Regions from separate parts of the Sphingomonas ginsenosidivorax genome, predicted to be linked through region 2. Evidence: riboswitches for the same ligand, from Rfam matches in the RefSeq annotation. Region 2 holds a riboswitch; the other holds the start of a gene.
What was found. A riboswitch is a leader RNA that binds a small molecule or an ion and turns the genes downstream of it on or off. The one in region 2 is predicted to bind thiamine pyrophosphate.

Region 1: linked by a shared signal. The riboswitch ahead of thiC (phosphomethylpyrimidine synthase ThiC) and the one ahead of FSB78_RS09440 (TonB-dependent receptor) in region 2 are both predicted to bind thiamine pyrophosphate.

The regions. Positions count from the first base shown of each region.
Region 1 is NZ_VOQR01000001.1:3,783,917-3,793,260, forward strand. Features, by position in the region: gene FSB78_RS17435 (MipA/OmpV family protein) at 1-708, shown strand, start outside; gene FSB78_RS17440 (ferritin-like domain-containing protein) at 889-1,914, shown strand; gene FSB78_RS17445 (ferritin-like domain-containing protein) at 1,936-2,946, shown strand; TPP riboswitch at 3,054-3,145, shown strand; gene thiC (phosphomethylpyrimidine synthase ThiC) at 3,196-5,148, shown strand; gene FSB78_RS17455 (GNAT family N-acetyltransferase) at 5,208-5,678, shown strand; gene FSB78_RS17460 (VOC family protein) at 5,681-6,094, shown strand; gene FSB78_RS17465 (pyridoxamine 5'-phosphate oxidase family protein) at 6,091-6,522, opposite strand; gene FSB78_RS17470 (S41 family peptidase) at 6,582-8,069, opposite strand; gene FSB78_RS17475 (alkylphosphonate utilization protein) at 8,226-8,519, opposite strand; gene ung (uracil-DNA glycosylase) at 8,516-9,211, opposite strand; gene FSB78_RS19685 (hypothetical protein) at 9,222-9,344, opposite strand, start outside.
Region 2 is NZ_VOQR01000001.1:2,083,714-2,093,057, forward strand. Features, by position in the region: gene FSB78_RS09420 (TonB-dependent siderophore receptor) at 84-2,153, shown strand; gene FSB78_RS09425 (acetyltransferase domain-containing protein) at 2,153-3,307, shown strand; gene pnuC (nicotinamide riboside transporter PnuC) at 3,330-3,899, opposite strand; gene FSB78_RS09435 (phosphotransferase) at 3,896-5,047, opposite strand; gene FSB78_RS09440 (TonB-dependent receptor) at 5,050-7,347, opposite strand; TPP riboswitch at 7,380-7,489, opposite strand; gene FSB78_RS09445 (Rossmann-fold NAD(P)-binding domain-containing protein) at 7,595-8,239, shown strand; gene FSB78_RS09450 (metallophosphoesterase) at 8,254-9,344, opposite strand, start outside.

The DNA.
Region 1 (9,344 bases), 1.7 Mb from region 2:
GATTACGAAGGCGCGAACAGCAACACGATCACGCCCGGCGCGGTCGCGATCGGCGTCGTCGGCGGCCACGACTTCTTCACCCGCGGCACGCAGCTCTACGTCAACCTGCTGAAGACGCAGCCGGGCCCGGTCCTGAACTACGAGCTCGGCGTGATCGGCGCGCTTCGCTTCCAGCGCACCAACAAGGTCGACAACCTCCAGGTCCGCGCGCTCGGCGAACTCGACACCGCCTATGAGGTCGGCGGCTATGCCGGCGTCTCGAAGACCGGCGTCATCACCAGCGAATACGACACGCTGACCGCGCGCGTTGCCTATGTCCACGACGTGTCGAGCACGCACGACAGCTACGTCATCACGCCGCAGATCAATTACACCACGCCGCTGTCGATCCGCACCTTGGTGTCGCTCGGCGCCTCGGCGGATTATGTCGGAAAGGGCTATGGCCGGACCTATTTCGGCGTGTCGCCGATCGGCACGCGGCTCAGCGGCCTGCGGACGTACGACATCAACGACAGCGGCTTCAAGAACGTCAACGTCTCGTTCTTCGTGCTGCAGAGCCTGTCGGGCGACATCCGCCGCGGCCTCGGCGTCGGTGCGGGCGTGCTTTATGGCAAGATGCTCGGCAAGTACAAGAACAGTCCGCTGGTCCGCGACGTCGGCGACTCGGATCAGATCGCTGCGGCAGCCGGGCTGACCTATACCTTCTGACGCGACCGACGCCGCGTCTTGCGGCACCAGAAATTTTAATCGAAGATAGGCCCGTCCGGATGCATCCGGGCGGGTTTTTCGTGCGTATCTACCGTGGCTTGAACTAATGTCGCGAAACTTGCTGTGTGCGTGAGTTCCGGCCGGCCGTAATCGAGACAAAACAAAGGGGAGGACCCTGACATGACTGAGAGCGAGCACCTTATCGAAGCACTCGACGCGCGCGTCGAGCGGCGCAACGACCGTCGCAACTTCTTCAAGGCCGTCGTGGGCACCGCTGCCGTCGGCGCGGGGGCGTTTGCCTTCGCAAATGCAGCACACGCGCAGACGGTGACTGACAACGACGTCCTGAACTTCGCGCTGAACCTCGAATATCTCGAGGCCAACTTCTATTATTACGCCGTGTTCGGCACGCCGATCCCCACGGCGTCGACCACCGGCGTCGGAACGCCCGTGCTGCCGACGTCGCTGTCGCTCAACGCCGGTGCCCGCGCCGTCGCCTTCAGCGATCCGCTGGTCGCGCAATATGCCCGCGAAATCGCCGCCGACGAACTGGCGCACGTCAACTTCCTCCGCTCGGCGCTGACCAGTGCTGCGGTCGCACAGCCTGCGATCGACGTCGGCATCACGCCGAACGGCGCGTTCAGCTCCGCCGCCCGCGCTGCCGGCCTGATCGGCGCCACCACCGCCGCCGCACCGACCTTCTTCGATCCGTACGCCTCGGACGAGAACTTCCTGCTCGGCGCGTTCATCTTCGAGGACGTCGGCGTCACCGCGTACAAGGGCGCCGCGCCGCTGATCACCAACAAGACCTATCTCGAGGCCGCCGCAGGCATCCTCGCGGTCGAGGCCTATCACGCGAGCATCGTCCGCACCGTGCTGTACCGCAAGGGCATCGGCACGCCGGCGTTCGGCACCACGCCTGCGATCGCGGCGCAGCCGGCACTGCTCACCAGCGCCGACAGGATCTCCGACGCACGCGATTCGCTCGACGGCACCTCCGATCTCGATCAGGGCATCTCGCCGGTCACGACCGGCACCGGGGTTCAGTCGAACATCGTCCCGCTCGATGCGACGGGTCTCGCCTACAGCCGCAGCGCGGCGCAGGTGCTCAACATCGTCTACCTGAACAAGGCAGCGGTCACGATGGGCGGGTTCTTCCCCGCTGGCGTCAACGGCACCATCAAGACCAGCGCGAACAACGCCTGATCCGAGCAGAGGACAAGTAAGATGATCCAGAACAATCTGATGCTCGAGATCCTCGAGCGCTCCGACGATCGCCGCAACGCGCGTCGCCGGTTCATGAAGTTCGCCGGCGGCGGCATCGCGGCCACCGCGGGCCTGTCGCTGCTCTCCGCCTGCGGCGACGACGATGGCAAGAACGAGCCGATCCCGGCCCCGACGCCGACCCCGACCCCGACCGCGCAGACCGATGTCGACGTGCTGAACTTCGCGCTCAACCTCGAATATCTCGAGGCGACGTTCTACTCCTACGCTGCGTTCGGCGCGCCGCTCTCGACCGCCGTCACCAACGGCGTCGGCACGCCCGGCACCGTGACCGGTGGCCGTGCGGTCAACTTCACCGACCCCGTCGTGCAGCAATATGCCCGCGAGATCGCCGCCGACGAAGTCGCGCACGTCAACTTCCTGCGCAACGCGTTGGGCAGCGCCGCGGTGGCGCTTCCCGCACTCAACATCGACGGCGGCGCCAACGGCGCGTTCACCGCGGCGGCCCGCGCGGCCGGCCTGGTGCCCGCGACCGGCACCTTCGATGCCTATGCCAGCGACGAGAACTTCCTGCTCGCCGCCTTCATCTTCGAGGACGTCGGCGTCACCGCCTACAAGGGCGGCGCCGCGCTGCTGACCAGCAAGACCTATCTCGAGGCGGCAGCGGGGCTTCTCGCCGCCGAGGCCTATCACGCCGGCCTCATCCGCACCGTGCTCTATGCGAAGGGCGTCCAGACGCCGTCGCTGCGCACCTCGGCGGATGCGATCTCGAACGCGCGCGACTCGCTCGATGGCGCAACCGACCTCGACCAGGGCATCACCGGCACCGGCACCGGCCTGACCGGCACGTCGAACATCGTACCGACCGACGCCAACGGCATCGCGTTCAGCCGGACGGTCGCTCAGGTGCACAACATCGCCTACCTGACCAACACCGCCCGCATCGGCGGCGGGTTCTTCCCGAACGGGACGAACAACCGCACCGACGCCCTGCGGAGCAGCGGCGCGAACTGATCGCGTCTCCGCTTGCGGGAAAGGGGCCGTGCGGGCGACCGCGCGGCCCTTTTTCGTTTCCGCCTTTTTCGTTTGAAGTGCCGCCGCGCGCGCCTATGCTCGGCCCGTCCCCGGGGGAGCGCTCATACCGCGCTTGAGAGGAAGGCTGGAGCCTTCGACCCGCTGAACCTGATCCGGTTGATACCGGCGTAGGGAGGGAGCGGTGTCCGCCCGGAGCCCGTTTTCTCCCGATAGATGGAGAGAATGCACGTGGCCGACATCGACAGCATCATCGAGCGCACCCCGACCCCCAAGCCGATCCCCCAGTCCAGCATCGGAGTCACCACCGGCCCGATCCGCGGCTCGCGAAAAATTCATGTCGCGGTGCCGTCGAGCCCCGACGTCCGCGTCGCGATGCGCGAGATCGTGCTCGATCCCTCGTGCAGCGAGCCGCCGCTCCGCGTCTACGACACCAGCGGCCCTTATACCGACCCTAGAGCGACGATCGACATCGACGCCGGCCTGCCACCGATCCGCAGCGGCTGGATCGCCGCGCGCGGCGACGTCGAGAGCTACGCACCGCGTGAGATCCGCCCCGAGGACAATGGCCAGCTCGGCCCCGACCGCTCTGGCGGCGTGCCGCAATTCCCCGGCGCGCACCGCCGCCCGCTGCGCGCCAAGCCCGGGCTGAACCTCAGCCAGATGCATTACGCGCGCCGCGGCATCATCACGCCCGAGATGGAATACGTCGCCACCCGCGAGAATCTCGGCCGCGCGATGCTCAAGGAATACGCAAGGGACGGTGAATCCTTCGGTGCGAGCATCCCCGACTATGTCACCCCCGAATTCGTCCGCGACGAGGTCGCGCGCGGCCGCGCGATCATCCCCAACAACGTCAATCACCCCGAATCCGAACCGATGGCGATCGGTCGCAACTTCCTGGTCAAGATCAACGCCAATATCGGCAACTCCGCGGTCGCATCGAACGTCGCGGCCGAAGTCGACAAGCTCGTCTGGTCGATCCGCTGGGGCGCCGACACGGTCATGGACCTGTCGACCGGCCGCAACATCCACGACACGCGCGAATGGATCATCCGCAACTCGCCCGTCCCGATCGGCACCGTGCCGATCTACCAGGCGCTGGAAAAGGTCGGCGGCGTCGCCGAAGACCTGACCTGGGAAATCTTCCGCGACACGCTGATCGAGCAGGCCGAACAGGGCGTCGATTACTTCACGATCCACGCCGGCGTCCGCCTCGCCTATATCCCGATGACCGCCAGGCGCGTCACCGGCATCGTCAGCCGCGGCGGCTCGATCATGGCGAAATGGTGCCTCAGCCACCACAAGGAGAGCTTCCTCTACGAGCGCTTCGACGAGATCACCGAGATCATGAAGGCGTACGACATCGCCTACAGCCTCGGCGACGGCCTGCGCCCCGGCTCGATCGCCGACGCCAACGACGAAGCGCAGTTCAGCGAGCTCTACACGCTGGGCGAACTCACGCACCGCGCGTGGAAGAGCGACGTCCAGGTCATGATCGAGGGTCCCGGCCACGTGCCGATGCACAAGATCAAGGAGAACATGGAAAAGCAGCTCGAGGTCTGTGGCGAGGCGCCCTTCTATACCTTGGGGCCGCTCACCACCGACATCGCGCCCGGCTACGACCATATCACCAGCGGCATCGGCGCCGCGCAGATCGGCTGGTACGGCACCGCGATGCTCTGCTACGTCACGCCCAAGGAGCATCTGGGCCTCCCCGACCGTGACGACGTCAAGGTCGGCGTGGTGACCTACAAGCTCGCTGCGCACGCCGCCGACCTGGCGAAGGGCCACCCCGCCGCGCAGATGCGCGACGACGCGCTGAGCCGCGCCCGCTTCGAGTTCCGCTGGCGCGACCAGTTCAACCTCTCGCTCGATCCTGACACGGCCGAGCAGTACCACGACCAGACGCTGCCGGCCGAAGGCGCCAAGACCGCGCATTTCTGTTCGATGTGCGGCCCCAAATTCTGCTCGATGAAGATCACGCAGGAGGTCCGCGACTTTGCGGCGAAGCAGAACAGCCCGGCCGACACGTTCCTCGCGGCGGACGCGGCGACCACCGCAGACTCCAACCGCGCGCTGTTCGCGAAAGGCGCGCACGCAGACGCCGAGAAGGGCATGGCGGCAATGAGCGAGGCGTTCAGGGAGAAGGGCGGGGAAATCTACCTGCCAGCGGCAGACTAGTCGCGATCCGCGGGCGCCGGACAGTATCCGGCGCCCGCCTTCCTGCGTAAACGCACCACATGCGCATCCTTCCTTACACCGACGCCCTCGCGCCTGACTTCGCCGCCATCAACATCGGCTGGATCGAGGACATGTTCGTGCTCGAGCCGCATGACCGCCACGTCCTAGCCCATCCGCGCGAAGCGATCGTCGCTCGCGGCGGGACGATCCTGTTCGCGGCCGCCGAGGACGGCGCGATCATCGGCACTGGCGCGCTGATGCCGAGCGATCCCGGCGCGGTCGAACTGACCAAGATGGGCGTCCTCCCTGCCGCGCGCGGCACCGGCGCCGGTCGCGCGCTGCTCGCCGCGCTGATCGCCGCGGCGCGGGATATGCCCGGCATCCAGACGCTCTACCTCCTCACCAGCCACAAATGCGCCACCGCGATCCGGCTCTACGAAGCGGCCGGGTTCGTCCACGACGCCGACATCATGGCGCGCTACGGCGCTGGCTATGCGCGGTGCGACGTCGCGATGCGCTATCCGCTCTAGGCATGCCGCATCTCGCCCACGTCACCCTCGTCGTCCCCGACTATGACGCGGCGCTTGCCTTCTATGTCGGCAAACTCGGCTTCGCGCTGGTCGAGGACACGCCGATCGGCACCAAGCGCTGGGTCACGATCCGCCCGCTCGGCACGCCGGCGAGTGCCACGACGATCCTTCTGGCCCGCGCCGCCACGGCCGAGCAGCATGCCGCGGTCGGCAACCAGACCGGCGGGCGGGTCGCGTTCTTCCTCGCGACCGACGATTTCGCGCGCGACCATGCCGCCTTCACCCTTGCCGGCGTCCGGTGGGAGCGTCCACCGTCGCGCGAGGCCTACGGCATCGTTGCCGTCTTCCGCGATCCGTTCGGCAATCTCTGGGACCTGGTCGAGCACACAGCACCCGACCCCGTCCCCGCACGCTAGAGCGTGATCTCGCCCTCGTCCTCGCCGTCCCAGTAATGCAGCCGCGCGGCGCGGACGTGGATCATCACCAGGCCCGGAGTGTCGACGCCCTGTTCGAACCAGCGGTCGAGATCGGTGGTCCAGTGCGCCTCGAACGCCGCCTTGTCGCGGACCAGGTCGGCGGTGCCCTCGACCGCGACGAAGAACGGCCGCTGCCCCAGCAGTCCCGACTTGCCGTAGAAGCTCAGCCCGACCTTCGGGTCGCGGCCGATGTCGGCGACCATCAGCGTGTCGTCGAGCGCGAAGAAATAGTTATCGCCGTCGTAATCGACCTGCCGGTTGTTGCTCATCGGGCGGGCGCCGATCGCGCCGCCCTCGGTATGCGTGTTGAGCATCGCGAAATCGATGTCGCGCAGCTTTTCCGACAGTTCGGGCAGGGTCTTGGCCATGGTCTCTCTCCAGAAGGACGCGGGTCTCAACGCGCCGGCTGGAGGCTTGGCTCCCCGTCCTAGAACAACCCGGGTACCTCGCGCTGCGGCGTCGTCGGGCGCTCGGGCATCAGCAGTTCGCGTGGACCCTCGGTCGCGCCGAGCGGCACGGTCCGGTCGATCGAGGCCGCGCGGTTCGCCGCCGACGTCGCGGTCGCGCCGATCCGCGTGCAGCTGCGCCCGGCGATGAAGTCGAGCGCCGCGCGCGTCGACGCCTCGCGCGGATCACCGAGCGGATAGCCGATATCGTCGCTCGCGCGGCAGCTCGCCTCGACCTTGGTCGCCAGGCCGTCATAATAATCACCCGCGCGCGCCGCGTTCTGCGTCGCGAACGCGATCACGCGCAGCCGGTCGTCGCACGCCGGCTTGTCGAGCGCGATCTGCCCGACGGGCTTGCCATAGGTGTTGCCGCCGATCAGCCCGGCATTGGCGTGCAGATAGGGAATGAACGCGTTGATCACGAGTTCGCTCGCCGATGCGGTGCCGCCGGTGCCGATGAACGCGACGCGCGTCGGCGCCACCGATTGCGGCTGCGGTGCGAACAGCTTGGTGTCGTTCTCCGCGGCCTTCTCGGCGCGGAAACTGGTGTAGCTGAACACCTCCGAGGTCGACCGGTTGGCGCCCATCAGGTCGCCGACCAGCTCGGCGACCGAGACGAGCCCGCCGCCATTGTAGCGCAGGTCGACGATGATGTTGGTGATCCCGGCGGCGCGGAACTGCGCGAACGCGGCGCGCAACGGCGCCTCGGCGGGGTCGATGAAGGTGCGCAGGTTGATATAGCCGACCTGGCGCCCGCCGTCGCTGATCACCTTGGTGCCGTAGCGGCTCGACACCGGGGTCAGCGCGAAGTCGGTCTTCGCCAGCGTCACGGTCCGCGTGCCCGCGGCGTCGCTGATCCGCAGCACGCGCGTGGTGCCCGCGGTATCGGGGCCCAGCGCGTTCGTCAGCCCCGTGCTCCCCTCTGCCGTCACGATCGCGCTGACCGTGCGCAGGTTCGCGCTCGTCGTGCCGATCGCGAGGATCTCCGCGCCGCGATCGACCCCGGCATTCAGTGCCGGCGCATTCTCGAACGCCTCGGTGATGAACAGCCGCTGCCCGGTCTGGTCGAGCGACAGCCGGATCCCGAACCCGGCGCTCTGCCCCGAGGTGTAATAGGCCTCCTCCTCCCTGATCGAGGTGACATAGGTGAAATACCGGTCGCGCCGCTGCCCGCGCGCGGTCGCGGTCAGCGCGTCGACATAGTCGCCGACGTTGCGGTACGGCGTCGGGTCGAGCGCGCCGGGCAGCGTCTCCGGGAACAGATACCATTCGCGCAGCTGCGCCGCCGCCCAGTCCTGCCGCTCGCGCAGCGAACAGCCGGCGACCGATGTGGGTGTCGGGGTCGGCGTGGGGGCCGGCGTCGCGGCGGGCGTCGACGCGGTCGGCCCCGCGGACCCGCTGCCGCCCCCGCCCCCGCAGCCCGCCAGTACCGCGGCCAGTCCGACGATCGCACCCCAATTCCGACGCATACATCACCCCTGCTTTGTCAGCAGCTTATGCCGAGTTTCGGGCGCTGTCAGCGGGAATATGACGGTGTCGCGATCCGTCGATTTCGAAAACCGACATGGCCTCGACCAGCACCTCCCTGCCTTCGCCGGGGAGGTGCGGCACCGAGAGGCGGGGCGCTACCGCTTGCGCACGAATTCCGCGCGCAGCACCAGCCCCTTGATCCCCTCATAGCGGCAGTCGATCTCCTGCGCGTCGCCGGTCAGCCGGATCGACTTGATCAGCGTGCCGCGCTTGAGCGTCTGCCCCGCGCCCTTCACGGTCAGGTCCTTGATCAGCGTCACCTGGTCGCCGTCCGCCAGCACGTTGCCGACCGAATCGCGCACCACCGCGGCCTCGTCGCCCGCCGGGGCGGCGGCACCGGCCGGACCCCATTCGCCGGTCGCTTCGTCATAGACATAGTCGTCGGTCATATCGTCTCGCTTTCGGTGAGGTCGGGCAGCGCCCAGTCGATCGGTGTGCGGCCATGTTCGACCAGGAAGGCGTTGGCCCGGCTGAACGGCCGCGACCCTAAGAACCCCTTGCGCGCCGACAGCGGGGAGGGGTGGGGGGAGGCGATCACCAGGTGCGGCGGATGCACCAGCGCGGCCTTGGCCTGGGCGTAGGCCCCCCACAGGATGAACACCACCGGTTGCGGCTGCGCGTCGACCGCGCGGATCGCGGCATCGGTGAACGCCTCCCAGCCGCGCCCGCGATGCCCGTTCGCCTGGCCCTTCGGCACCGACAGCACCGCGTTGAGCAGCAGCACGCCCTGCCGTGCCCAATGCTCGAGATCGCCGTGGCGCGCGCGCGGCACGCCCAGGTCGGTCTCCATCTCGGCATAGATGTTGGCCAGGCTGCGCGGCACCGCGACGCCCGGCCGTACCGAGAAGGACAGGCCGTGCGCCTGGCCCTCGCCATGATAGGGGTCCTGCCCCAGGATCACGACGCGGACCTGGTCGAGCGGCGTCAGCGCGAACGCACGGAACCGGTCGGCGGCAGGCGGAAAGATCCGTGCCCCCGCCGCTTCGTCCACCGCCAGCGCGGCTTCGAGCGTCTGCATCGCGGGCGCGGCGCGCGCCTCTGCCAACGCCTGCGCCCACCGCGCATCCATGTCGTCGCTCATGCAATCCCGCTCATTTGATGGTCGTCATCTCCACCGCCTTGCCCTTGGTGGTCGGGTTCGACGCGTTCGCCTTGGGGGCCTTTTCGGCCTTGGGCTTGCGGACTTCCTTGTTGGTCTTCTTCTGGCTCTTGGC
Region 2 (9,344 bases):
CGACAAGATATCATCACAAATCTGGGGGATGTTCGTTGCTGAGTTGGTCGTTGCGCCGGAGAATCAGACTATCGTTCGGCCCGGTGCCGGCCCGCCTCACGGGCGCCATCGGCGCTTTCGGCCTGATGGCGGGCAGCCCGGCCGGCGCGCAGGAGGCTAGCGAGCCCGCGGAGCGTGACGACATCGTCGTGCTCGGCACGCGCACCTCGCGCGACGCGACGCTGTCCTCCGACCGCGCGACCGAGTTGATGTCGCAGTCGAGCCGTTCGCTCGAACAGGACATCCTGCGCGCAGCGGGAACGTACCGGCTCAGCGATGCGCTCGAACTGGTCAGCGGCAGTAGCCAGCAGAACAACCGCGGCGGGTTCGCCGACAATTTCGCGATCCGCGGCTTCCTCAGCACCGCCGATGGCGGCGGAGAATATTACACCGACGGCTTCATCGCCAACCGCGGCAGCGCGCCTGCACGCGACCCCGCCACGATCGAGCGCATCGAGATCCTCAAGGGACCCGCGGGGGCGGTGTTCGGCGACATCGATCCGGCCGGCCGCGTCAACATGGTCAGCAAGACTCCGCGCTTCGCACCGCACGCCACCGCGTCGCTGCAATATGGCTCGTTCGACACCCGGCGTATCGAACTCGATGCGACGGGTCCGCTGACCGACACGCTCGCCGCCCGGATCGTGGTCGCGACCGAGGACAGCGACGGCTATCGCGACTTCGTGACGCTCAAGCGGCGCGTGGTCTCGCCCTCGCTGACCTTCCGCCCGTCCGATGCGGTGCAGCTGACCTATCTGGCGCAGCATATCGCCTATGACGCACCGTTCGATCGCGGCGTGGCGGCGATCGGCGGCGATCCGCTCGCACTGCCCGCGTCCCGTTTCCTCGGCGAGCCGGCGAACGGGGCGACGCGCGCCCGGGACACCCGGCACCAGCTGACCGGCGAGGCGAAGCTCTGGGGCTCGTGGTCGCTCGTCGGCGGCGTCGCCTATCGCACCGGATCGCTGCGCGGCTTCTCGGCGGATCAGTCGCGCCTCGTCGACCGCCAGACGCTGTGGCGGCAGCGCCGCGAACGCGGCTATGAGGTCGAGGACCTGTCGGCGCGGCTGGAACTGCGCGGCGAGATCGATGCGCTGGGCACGCATCGCCCGAGCATCGGCATCAAGGGCTATACGCTCGACTATCTCGAACTGCTCAACCGCCGGAACCCGACCGCGGCCAACCCCTATGCCACCAATCCGCTGAACCCCGTCTATGGCTCGACCCAGCCCCTGCCGCTGCTCGCCAACATCGACCAGCGGGAAACGCGGCGCGTACTGTCCCTGTATGCGCAGGATTCCTTGGCAGTGACCGATCGGCTCGACCTGGTCGGCGGCGTACGGTTCGATACCTATCGCCAGCAACTCGAGCGCAATCTCGTCGGCGCGACCACGGTTTCCAAGCGGAATCCCGTCAATTTCCGGCTGGGCGGGCGCTATGCGGTGACAGACGCGATCGCGGTCCACGCCAATTGGGGCGAATCCTTCCAGCTCAATTCGGGCAGCGGCGCCGGCGGCGTCGCCTTCGCGCCCGAACAGGGCCACGGGTTCGAACTCGGCGCGGCCGGACGCTGGCATGGCCTCGACATCGGCGTCACCTGGTTCGACATCCGCAAGCGCAACGTCCTGACCACCGACCCGACCGACGTCAATTTCCTCGCGCCGGTCGGGTCGCTGACCAGCCGCGGAATCGAGTTCGATGCGTCGTTGCGCCTCGCCGCGCGGTGGCAGGCGGTCGTGAACTATGCGTGGACCCGCGCGCGCAACGACGACGCGGCATTCGCGACCCCGCTGGCGCTCAACGTACCCGATCATTCGGGCACGGTCTTCGTCGTGCACAGCGTCGACATGGGGACGGGGCAGGACTGGCAGCTGAGCGGCGGCATCGCCTATGTCGGCAAGCGGTCCGGCGCGACCGACGCCAGCGGGCTCATCCTGCCCGACTATGTGAAGCTCAAGGCCGCGGCCGAGATTCCGCTGTCCGCGACGCTGTCGGTCCGCGCGGAAGCCGACAACCTGCTGAACGCGCGGTACGCGCAGAGCTCCTACAACGCGCTCTGGATCTATCCGGGCGCGCCGCGGACGGTGCGGGCCGCGCTGCGGGCGCACTTCTGATGGCGGGCGCCACCACCCCGCACACGCGACTGCAGAGCATCGACGCGCTGCGTGGGCTGGCGATGGTCCTGATGCTGCTCGACCATCTGCGCGAGACCTGGCTGGTGCTCGTCCCGATGCCCGATCCGGTCGATCCGCGCACCGTCCTCCCCGCAATGGCGGTCGCGCGCTTTGTCGCCAGCTTCTGCGCGCCGGTCTTCGTCGCGCTGACCGGGGTCGCGGCCTGTCTCTTCGGCGTCGGCCACACCCCGCGCGAAACCGCTTCGTTCCTCGTCAGGCGCGGGCTGCTCCTGATGGCGATCGATCTGCTCTATCTGTCGCCGCTCTACTGGGGCGTGGCGCCGCAGCCGACCTTCTGGCTTCAGGTCATCTGGTGCCTGGGCCTGTGCATGATCCTGCTCGCCGGGGCGATACGGCTGCCGCGGGGGGCGCGGATCGCGCTGGGGCTGGTGCTGGTCTGCGGCCACAACCTGCTCGACCCGATACGCTTGCAGCCGGGCGACGCGCTGTTCCCGGCCTGGGCGCTGCTGCACCAACGCGACGTGATCGCGCTGCCGTTCGGGTTCGTGGCCAAGACGACCTACCCGATCCTGCCCTGGATGGGCGTGATGCTGCTCGGCCATGCGATCGGCCCGTGGTTCGGACGCGATGTCGACCCCGTGGTGCGCCGCCGCCGGCTGGTCGGCCTGGGTGTCGGGATGATCGCGGCGTTCCTCGTGCTCCGCGCCTTCAACCTCTACGGCGACGCGCCCTGGAGCGTCGTCGACGGCAGCGCGTTGCGGACCGTGATCGGCTTCGTGTCGATGACCAAATATCCCCCCTCGCTGCTGTTCCTGCTGCCGACGCTCGGCGGCGGCGCACTGCTGCTCGCGCTGTTCGAGCGCCGCGGCCAGTCGCGCGCGATACGGGCGCTGGCCGTGTTCGGCGGGGCGCCGATGTTCTTCTACCTCCTCCACCTCACCGTGCTGCGCCTGCTCTATCACGGCGCGCTCGCCTGGTGGGGGCCGACCCACGGCACGGTCTTCATGGTGGGCGATTATGGCTGGGTGCTCGCCTGGTACGGCGCATTGATCCTGCCGCTGTACCTGCCGACCGCCTGGTTCTCGCGGTTGAAGCAGCGGCGGCGCGACATCGCCTGGCTCCGCTTCTTCTGAGCGACCGCCGTCGCCCGCCCCGTCAGTCGGTCGCGACGGCGGGTCGGCCCTGCCGCCAGTCGCGGTAGCCCATCACCGCGAGGCCGATCATCACCGCGTAGAGACCCGCGGTCAGCATCAGTCCCTTGACCACGAACATCCCGACATAGGCGACGTCCACCGCGATCCACAGCAGCCAGCTCTCGCGGTGCCGCCGCGCCGTCCAATATTGCGCGACGAGGCTGAAGCAGCTGAGCGTCGCGTCGATCCATGGCAGCGCCGCGTCGGTATGATGGCTGGTGAACCACCCCACCGCGCACGCCCCGATCGCGCCGGCCGCGAGCCCCGCCGCCGCCTGCCCTCGCGACAACGGCATCACGACCACCGCACCCGTATCGCGCCGCCCCCGGCTCCAGACGAACCAGCCATAGAGGATACCGACGCCGAACAGCGCCTGCAGCACCATGTCGGCATAGAGCCGCACGTCGAGGAACAGCGTGAAATACAGCGCGCACGCGACGAGGTTCAGCGGCCAGCACAGCATGTTGCGCCGCGCCGTCAGCCAGATGGCGAGGAAGCTCACCGCGACCGCGGCGATCTCGAGCGGCGTCATCGGACACGCCCGCGTGCGTCGACGCGCGCGAGGAAGTCGAGTCCCGCCGCCGAACGGAACCAGTCCGCATGGCCGAGCAGATAGCCGTCCCACGCGAGCGACGCCGCCTCGACGTCCCCCACCACCCCGGCGAAATACGCGATCTCGGACAGCGCGAATTCGACGTGCACGAGCGGCAGCAGCCGGAGCGCCGCCGCGATATCGGCGTGGCTCTGCGGACGGATCGCCGCATACCCTGCGATCAGCGCGAGCGCTGCGCCGGGATCGCCGATGCCGTCGTCTCGCCCCTGCCCCAGCTCGAGCCAGGCGAACGCGGTCCGCTCGATCGCGATCGCGAGGTCGTGCGCCGCGCAGGTCCGGTCGGCCAGCCCGAAATCGAACACGGTCTCGACGCTGCCATCGTCCGCCCAGAGCAGGTTGGACGGATGCCAGTCGTTATGCGTCCACAGCAGCACCTGCCCCGCGATGCCCTGCGCCAGCCCCTCACCCGCCCCCGCGAACAGCGCCGCCAGCGCGCGCCGCCACGGCCGCCCCGCCAGGAACGCGGCCAGCGCCGGACGCGCCTCGACATAGTCCTCCGCGGCCGCCACCGGATCCGCAGCGGACAGGATCCCGAAGCTCGCGACCAGCGGCTGCACGCTGCGCGCCGGCGCGTCGAACCCGCACGACGCCTCATGCAGCCGCGCGAGCGCCACCCCGGCGGCATGGGCATGGTCGTGAGACTCGAACGCCGTCCATGACGGTCGGTCCCGGTACAGATCGTCCCCCGCTCCCCGGCGATGGAGCTCGTAGGTCCAGTCCCCCACCGCGACTGCGCTGGCCCCGTCCGCGGTCCGCAGCACCTCGGGCACCGGCGTCCCCGCGGCTGCGAGATGCGCGATGAACGCATGTTCCTCCGCCAGCCCCGCGACGCTGCGCACGCGGCGATCATGCCGCTTCAGGATCAGCGCACCGCGCGCCGTATCGATCAGCGTCGCGGCGGAAAACGGACGCGGCGAATGCCAGCGCAACGCCTCGACCCGCGCCGCCGCCGGAAACCACTGCAGCACCGCCGCAGCCTCGCCATCCGTGATGGCAGGCCAGGTCGGTGCTTCCAGCGCGATCCCCATGCCGTGCACCCGGTGCGTCGTCTCTCCGGCGTCGGCCATCGTCAGAAGCCGCGGGACACGGTCGCGACGACGGCCGCGCCACTGCCGATATAATAGGCCGGCGCCGCGCCCGACACGACCGTGCCGCCCCGCCCGACGACGTCACGCGCGTTGGTGGTGACGGCCTGCACGCCTGCGAGCACGTGCGGATCGGTCACGTTGATCGCGTTGACGCGCAGGTCGGTCCGCTTGCCGTCGAACCAGTCGGCGAGGTGGACGCCGAGCGACACGTCGAGCGTCGCATAGCCCTTGATGCTCTCGTCGTTCACGAAGGTCGCATATTGGCGACCGACATATTTGCCCGCGATGCTGCCGAACAGGCGGCCGTCGTCATAGGTACCGCCACCGCCGATCTGCACCGTCGGGCTCGACACCGCGCGCTTGCCCCGCGTCGGCAGATAGTCCCCGCCCACCGGCAGGTCGTCGTCGATCCGCGCGCGGAGATATTCGCCCGAGATATAGACGCTGACGCCCTTGGCGGGACGATAGTCGATCTCCGCATCGACGCCGTAGGACGTCTGCCCCCCGGCGTTCAGCGTCGAATTGACCTGCGCACCCCCGACATCGACGACGGTCGCGAGCTGGCGGTTGCGGAACTTGTAGTGGAAGCCGGTGACGGAGGCCGACAGATTGGGGCCGATGTAGCGATAACCCAGTTCCTCCGAGATCGAATATTCGTTCCTCAGCGCGTCAGTCCCGCGCGTCGACACGACGCCGCCATAAGAGCTGTCGTAGAGCGTGAACTCGTTCGGCGTCCGGAAATTGGTCGTGATGTTGGCGAAGACCTGCTGGCGGTCGTCGATCGCGTACCGGACCGCGGCGCGCGGCAGGGCGACATAGGAATTCCGGCGGACGCGGTCCTGCGGCCCCGGCAGATAGTTGCGGCCGTTGCGCAGTAGGCTGACGCCCTTGAACCCGATATCCACCGTCAGGCGCGGATCGAGCGCGATGCTGTCGGCGAGGAAAACGCTCTTCGTCACCGTGACGGTGCGCTGGTTCTCATAGGCGAGCAGCCGGCCGTCGGCGGTCCGGATCGCCTTGCTCCGGTATCCCCATCGGTCGGCCGGACGCCCCTCGGCATCGACCGCGGTGTAGGATTGGGCGACGCGGTCCGTGCCGTAATCGAACCACAGCCCCGCGGTGACCCGGTGGATGCCGGCCTGCAGCGTCAGCTTGCTGACGTTGCCGCTGCGCATCTGGTCGCCCGTGTAATTGCCGAGCACCGTCGCGACGCCGTCGACCGCGCCGGGCAGCGCGATCGGTGCCGCGAGCGCCTCGTTGCCGAGGAAATTGCCGGTGGTAGAGAGCTCGGTGCCATAGGGCGAATTGCCATAGCCGAACTGGAGATAGGTCGTGCTGTCGAGCGTCAGCCGGTCGTTCAGCCGCAGATGCACCGGCGCCGAGGCGTAGAGGTTGCGGAACGGCGCCCGGTACAGCCGCCAGTAATTGGTGTTCCCCGCGGTGTAGCGCGCATCGTAGTTGAACCCGCGGCCCCGGGCCTGCCAGTCGGCGAGCGTCGGGCTGGGATAGCTCGCCGAATTGGCATCGTTGTACGACAGCGCCAGGCTGGCACGGTTGCCGTCGCCCCATTCGCGCAGCAGCTTGGCATCGACATGCTGGCGCGTGTCGTACCCAGCACCGCGCCAATTGTCCGCACGGGTGTTCGAATAGGACAGGAACGCCTTGAGCCCGGTGCTGCCGATCGTGCCCGTATCGACCCGGCCGAAGACGCGGCGCAACGCATAGGATCCGAGCGACAGGTCGACGAGCGCCTGCCGCGTCGCCTTGGGATCGTCGAGCGTCAGCGACAACAGACCACCCGCCCCGCCGACCGTTGGCGAGTCGATGTCCACCGACCCTTGCGCAAGCGCGATCTGCCGCACGTTCCCGGGGTCGGCGAACTGCGACGGATAGGCGTAATAATAGCCGATATCGTTCTGCGGCGCGCCCTCGAGCAGCACGCCGATCTCGTCCTGACCTAGGCCACGCAGCGTCAGGCTCGAACTCGTCGACAGACCGTATGGGTCACTGGAAGCGACGGTCGCGCCGGGCAGCAGGTTGACGAGCTGGAACGCGTTGAGCGTCGGCGCCTGCTTGACGATGAAATCGGACGAGATCGCGCTCACCGCCTTCGGTTCGGTCTGGTCGGGCAGCAGTCCTTCGGGATCGCGGTGACCGATCACGCGGATGTCGGTCCGGTCGTCTGCCTGTTGCGCCGATGCGGCGCCCGAAAACGCCAGGCACGCCGCCAGGGCGCCGCACCCGATAAGAACACCATTCCGCAAGATCACAACCGGCATCGTCTCGGGTCCACTCCACACGGAGGGACGACGGAGGTGCCGCCAACCCTCCCTACGCCGGTATCACCCGGATCAGGTTCAGCGGGTCGTGGGCTGCTGCCCACCTCTCAGCCGCACGACAGCGGCCCCCCGGGGATGGCGCCGTCTAGGCGGTTACGGCGCGTAAGCAAACGCTTATCGAATGGCCCCGCGATCGGGTCTGCCCCCCGCCTTACCTCGTCGCCGGTTCGTCGCTAGATACGGACGGATGACGACGATCCTCCTCGCGGGCGCGACCGGCATGGTCGGCGCAGCGACGCTCGCGCTGCTGCTCGCGGACGAGCGCGTCGACCATGTGGTGGCGCCGACGCGGCGGCCGATCCCGCCTCACGCAAAGCTGCGCAACCCGATCATGACCAGCGATGACCTGCAGCCCGACGCGGCGTGGTGGACGGTCGACGGCGCGATCTCCGCGCTGGGGACGACGCGCGCGAAGGCGGGGTCGGCGGCCGCCTTTCGCGCGATCGACCATGATTACGCGCTCGCGGTCGCGAGGCAGGTTCGCGCGCGCGGCGCGACCCGCTTCGCGCTGACCTCGTCGATGGGCGCGGATGCCCGGTCCCGCTTCCTCTATCCGCGCACCAAGGGCGAACTCGAACAGGCGGTCGAACGCCTCGGTTTCCGGTCGCTGACGCTGGTGCGCCCCGGCTTCCTCGGTGGCGACCGCGCCGAGCACCGCCCGCTGGAAAGCGTCCTGGGTTCGCTGCTGCGGATCGCCGGCCCCGTCCTGCCGCCCGCCGCGCGCATCAGCCCCGCGGCGACGGTTGCCGAACTCTTGGTCGAAGCGGCGTTGAACGGGGCGCCGGGCTGCCACGTCGTCACGGCCCGGATGATCGCGCTCGCCGCGGGTTGATACGACCGGCGCCGTCAGCGGGCCGCGTGCAGCGTGATGCGCGTCATTTCGGATGGCCGTCCCAGGCGAAGCGCGAAACCGGGCCACAGGCCGGTGCCGTTGCTGACATAGAGCGTCATCCCACCCACCGCATACCGCCCCGACACGTATCCCGCATTGCCGCGGGCGACGAGCCGGTCCAGCCCGACGATCATGCCGCCATGCGTGTGGCCGGACAGCTGCAGCGCCACCCCCCGCGCGGCCGCACGACCCGCCGCGCGGGGCTGGTGATCCATCAGGACGATCGGCACATCCGCCGGCGCGCCCGCCAGCGCCGCCGTCAGGTCCCGCCCGGCCTGTCCGTGCGCCGGCGCCGAGAGGTCGGTGACACCGGCCAGCACGATCCGCGCGTCACCCCGCGTCAGCAGGACATGGGTGTTGGGCAGCATGCGCATCCCGAGCGCCGCGAGATGGCGCATCCATGCGGCGTAATCGAAGAAATATTCGTGGTTGCCGGGAATGGCATACACCCCGTCCGGCGCGCGCAGGTCTTGCAGCGGCGCGACATCCCGGCGGCGCATCGCGACGGAGCCGTCGATGAAGTCGCCCGTGACAACGACCAAGTCGACGTCCGACGCATTGGCGCGATCGACCACCGCCCGCGCCCAGGGCGCCGGGAACAGCCGGCTGATGTGCAGGTCGGTCAGTTGCAGCAGCCGATAGCCCTCGAACGCCGGCGGCAGTCCCTGGATCTCGACCGCGATGTCCTTGACCGGTGGCACGCGCATCGCATTGGCGACCCCGATCGCGGAGAGCAGCGCGGCGACGCCTGCGATCGCATAGCGGACGCTGTCGGGCACACCGACAGACCCCCGCCGCGCCAGCATCGCCGCGAGCGTGCCCAGATCGACCAGGATCTGCAGCACGAACAGGATGACGATCGCACCGAAGGCCCAGTTGAACGCGATCACGATCGCGCGCGGGAATTCGGGGGCGAACACCGAACCCGACGAGAGCCGGCTCCAGAAATGATATTGCGACACCGCGAGCAACAGCAGCGCGATCGCCCCCTTGCTCCATAGCGGCAACGACAGCGGCCATAGCCAGCGCGCGATCAGGAGCAGGC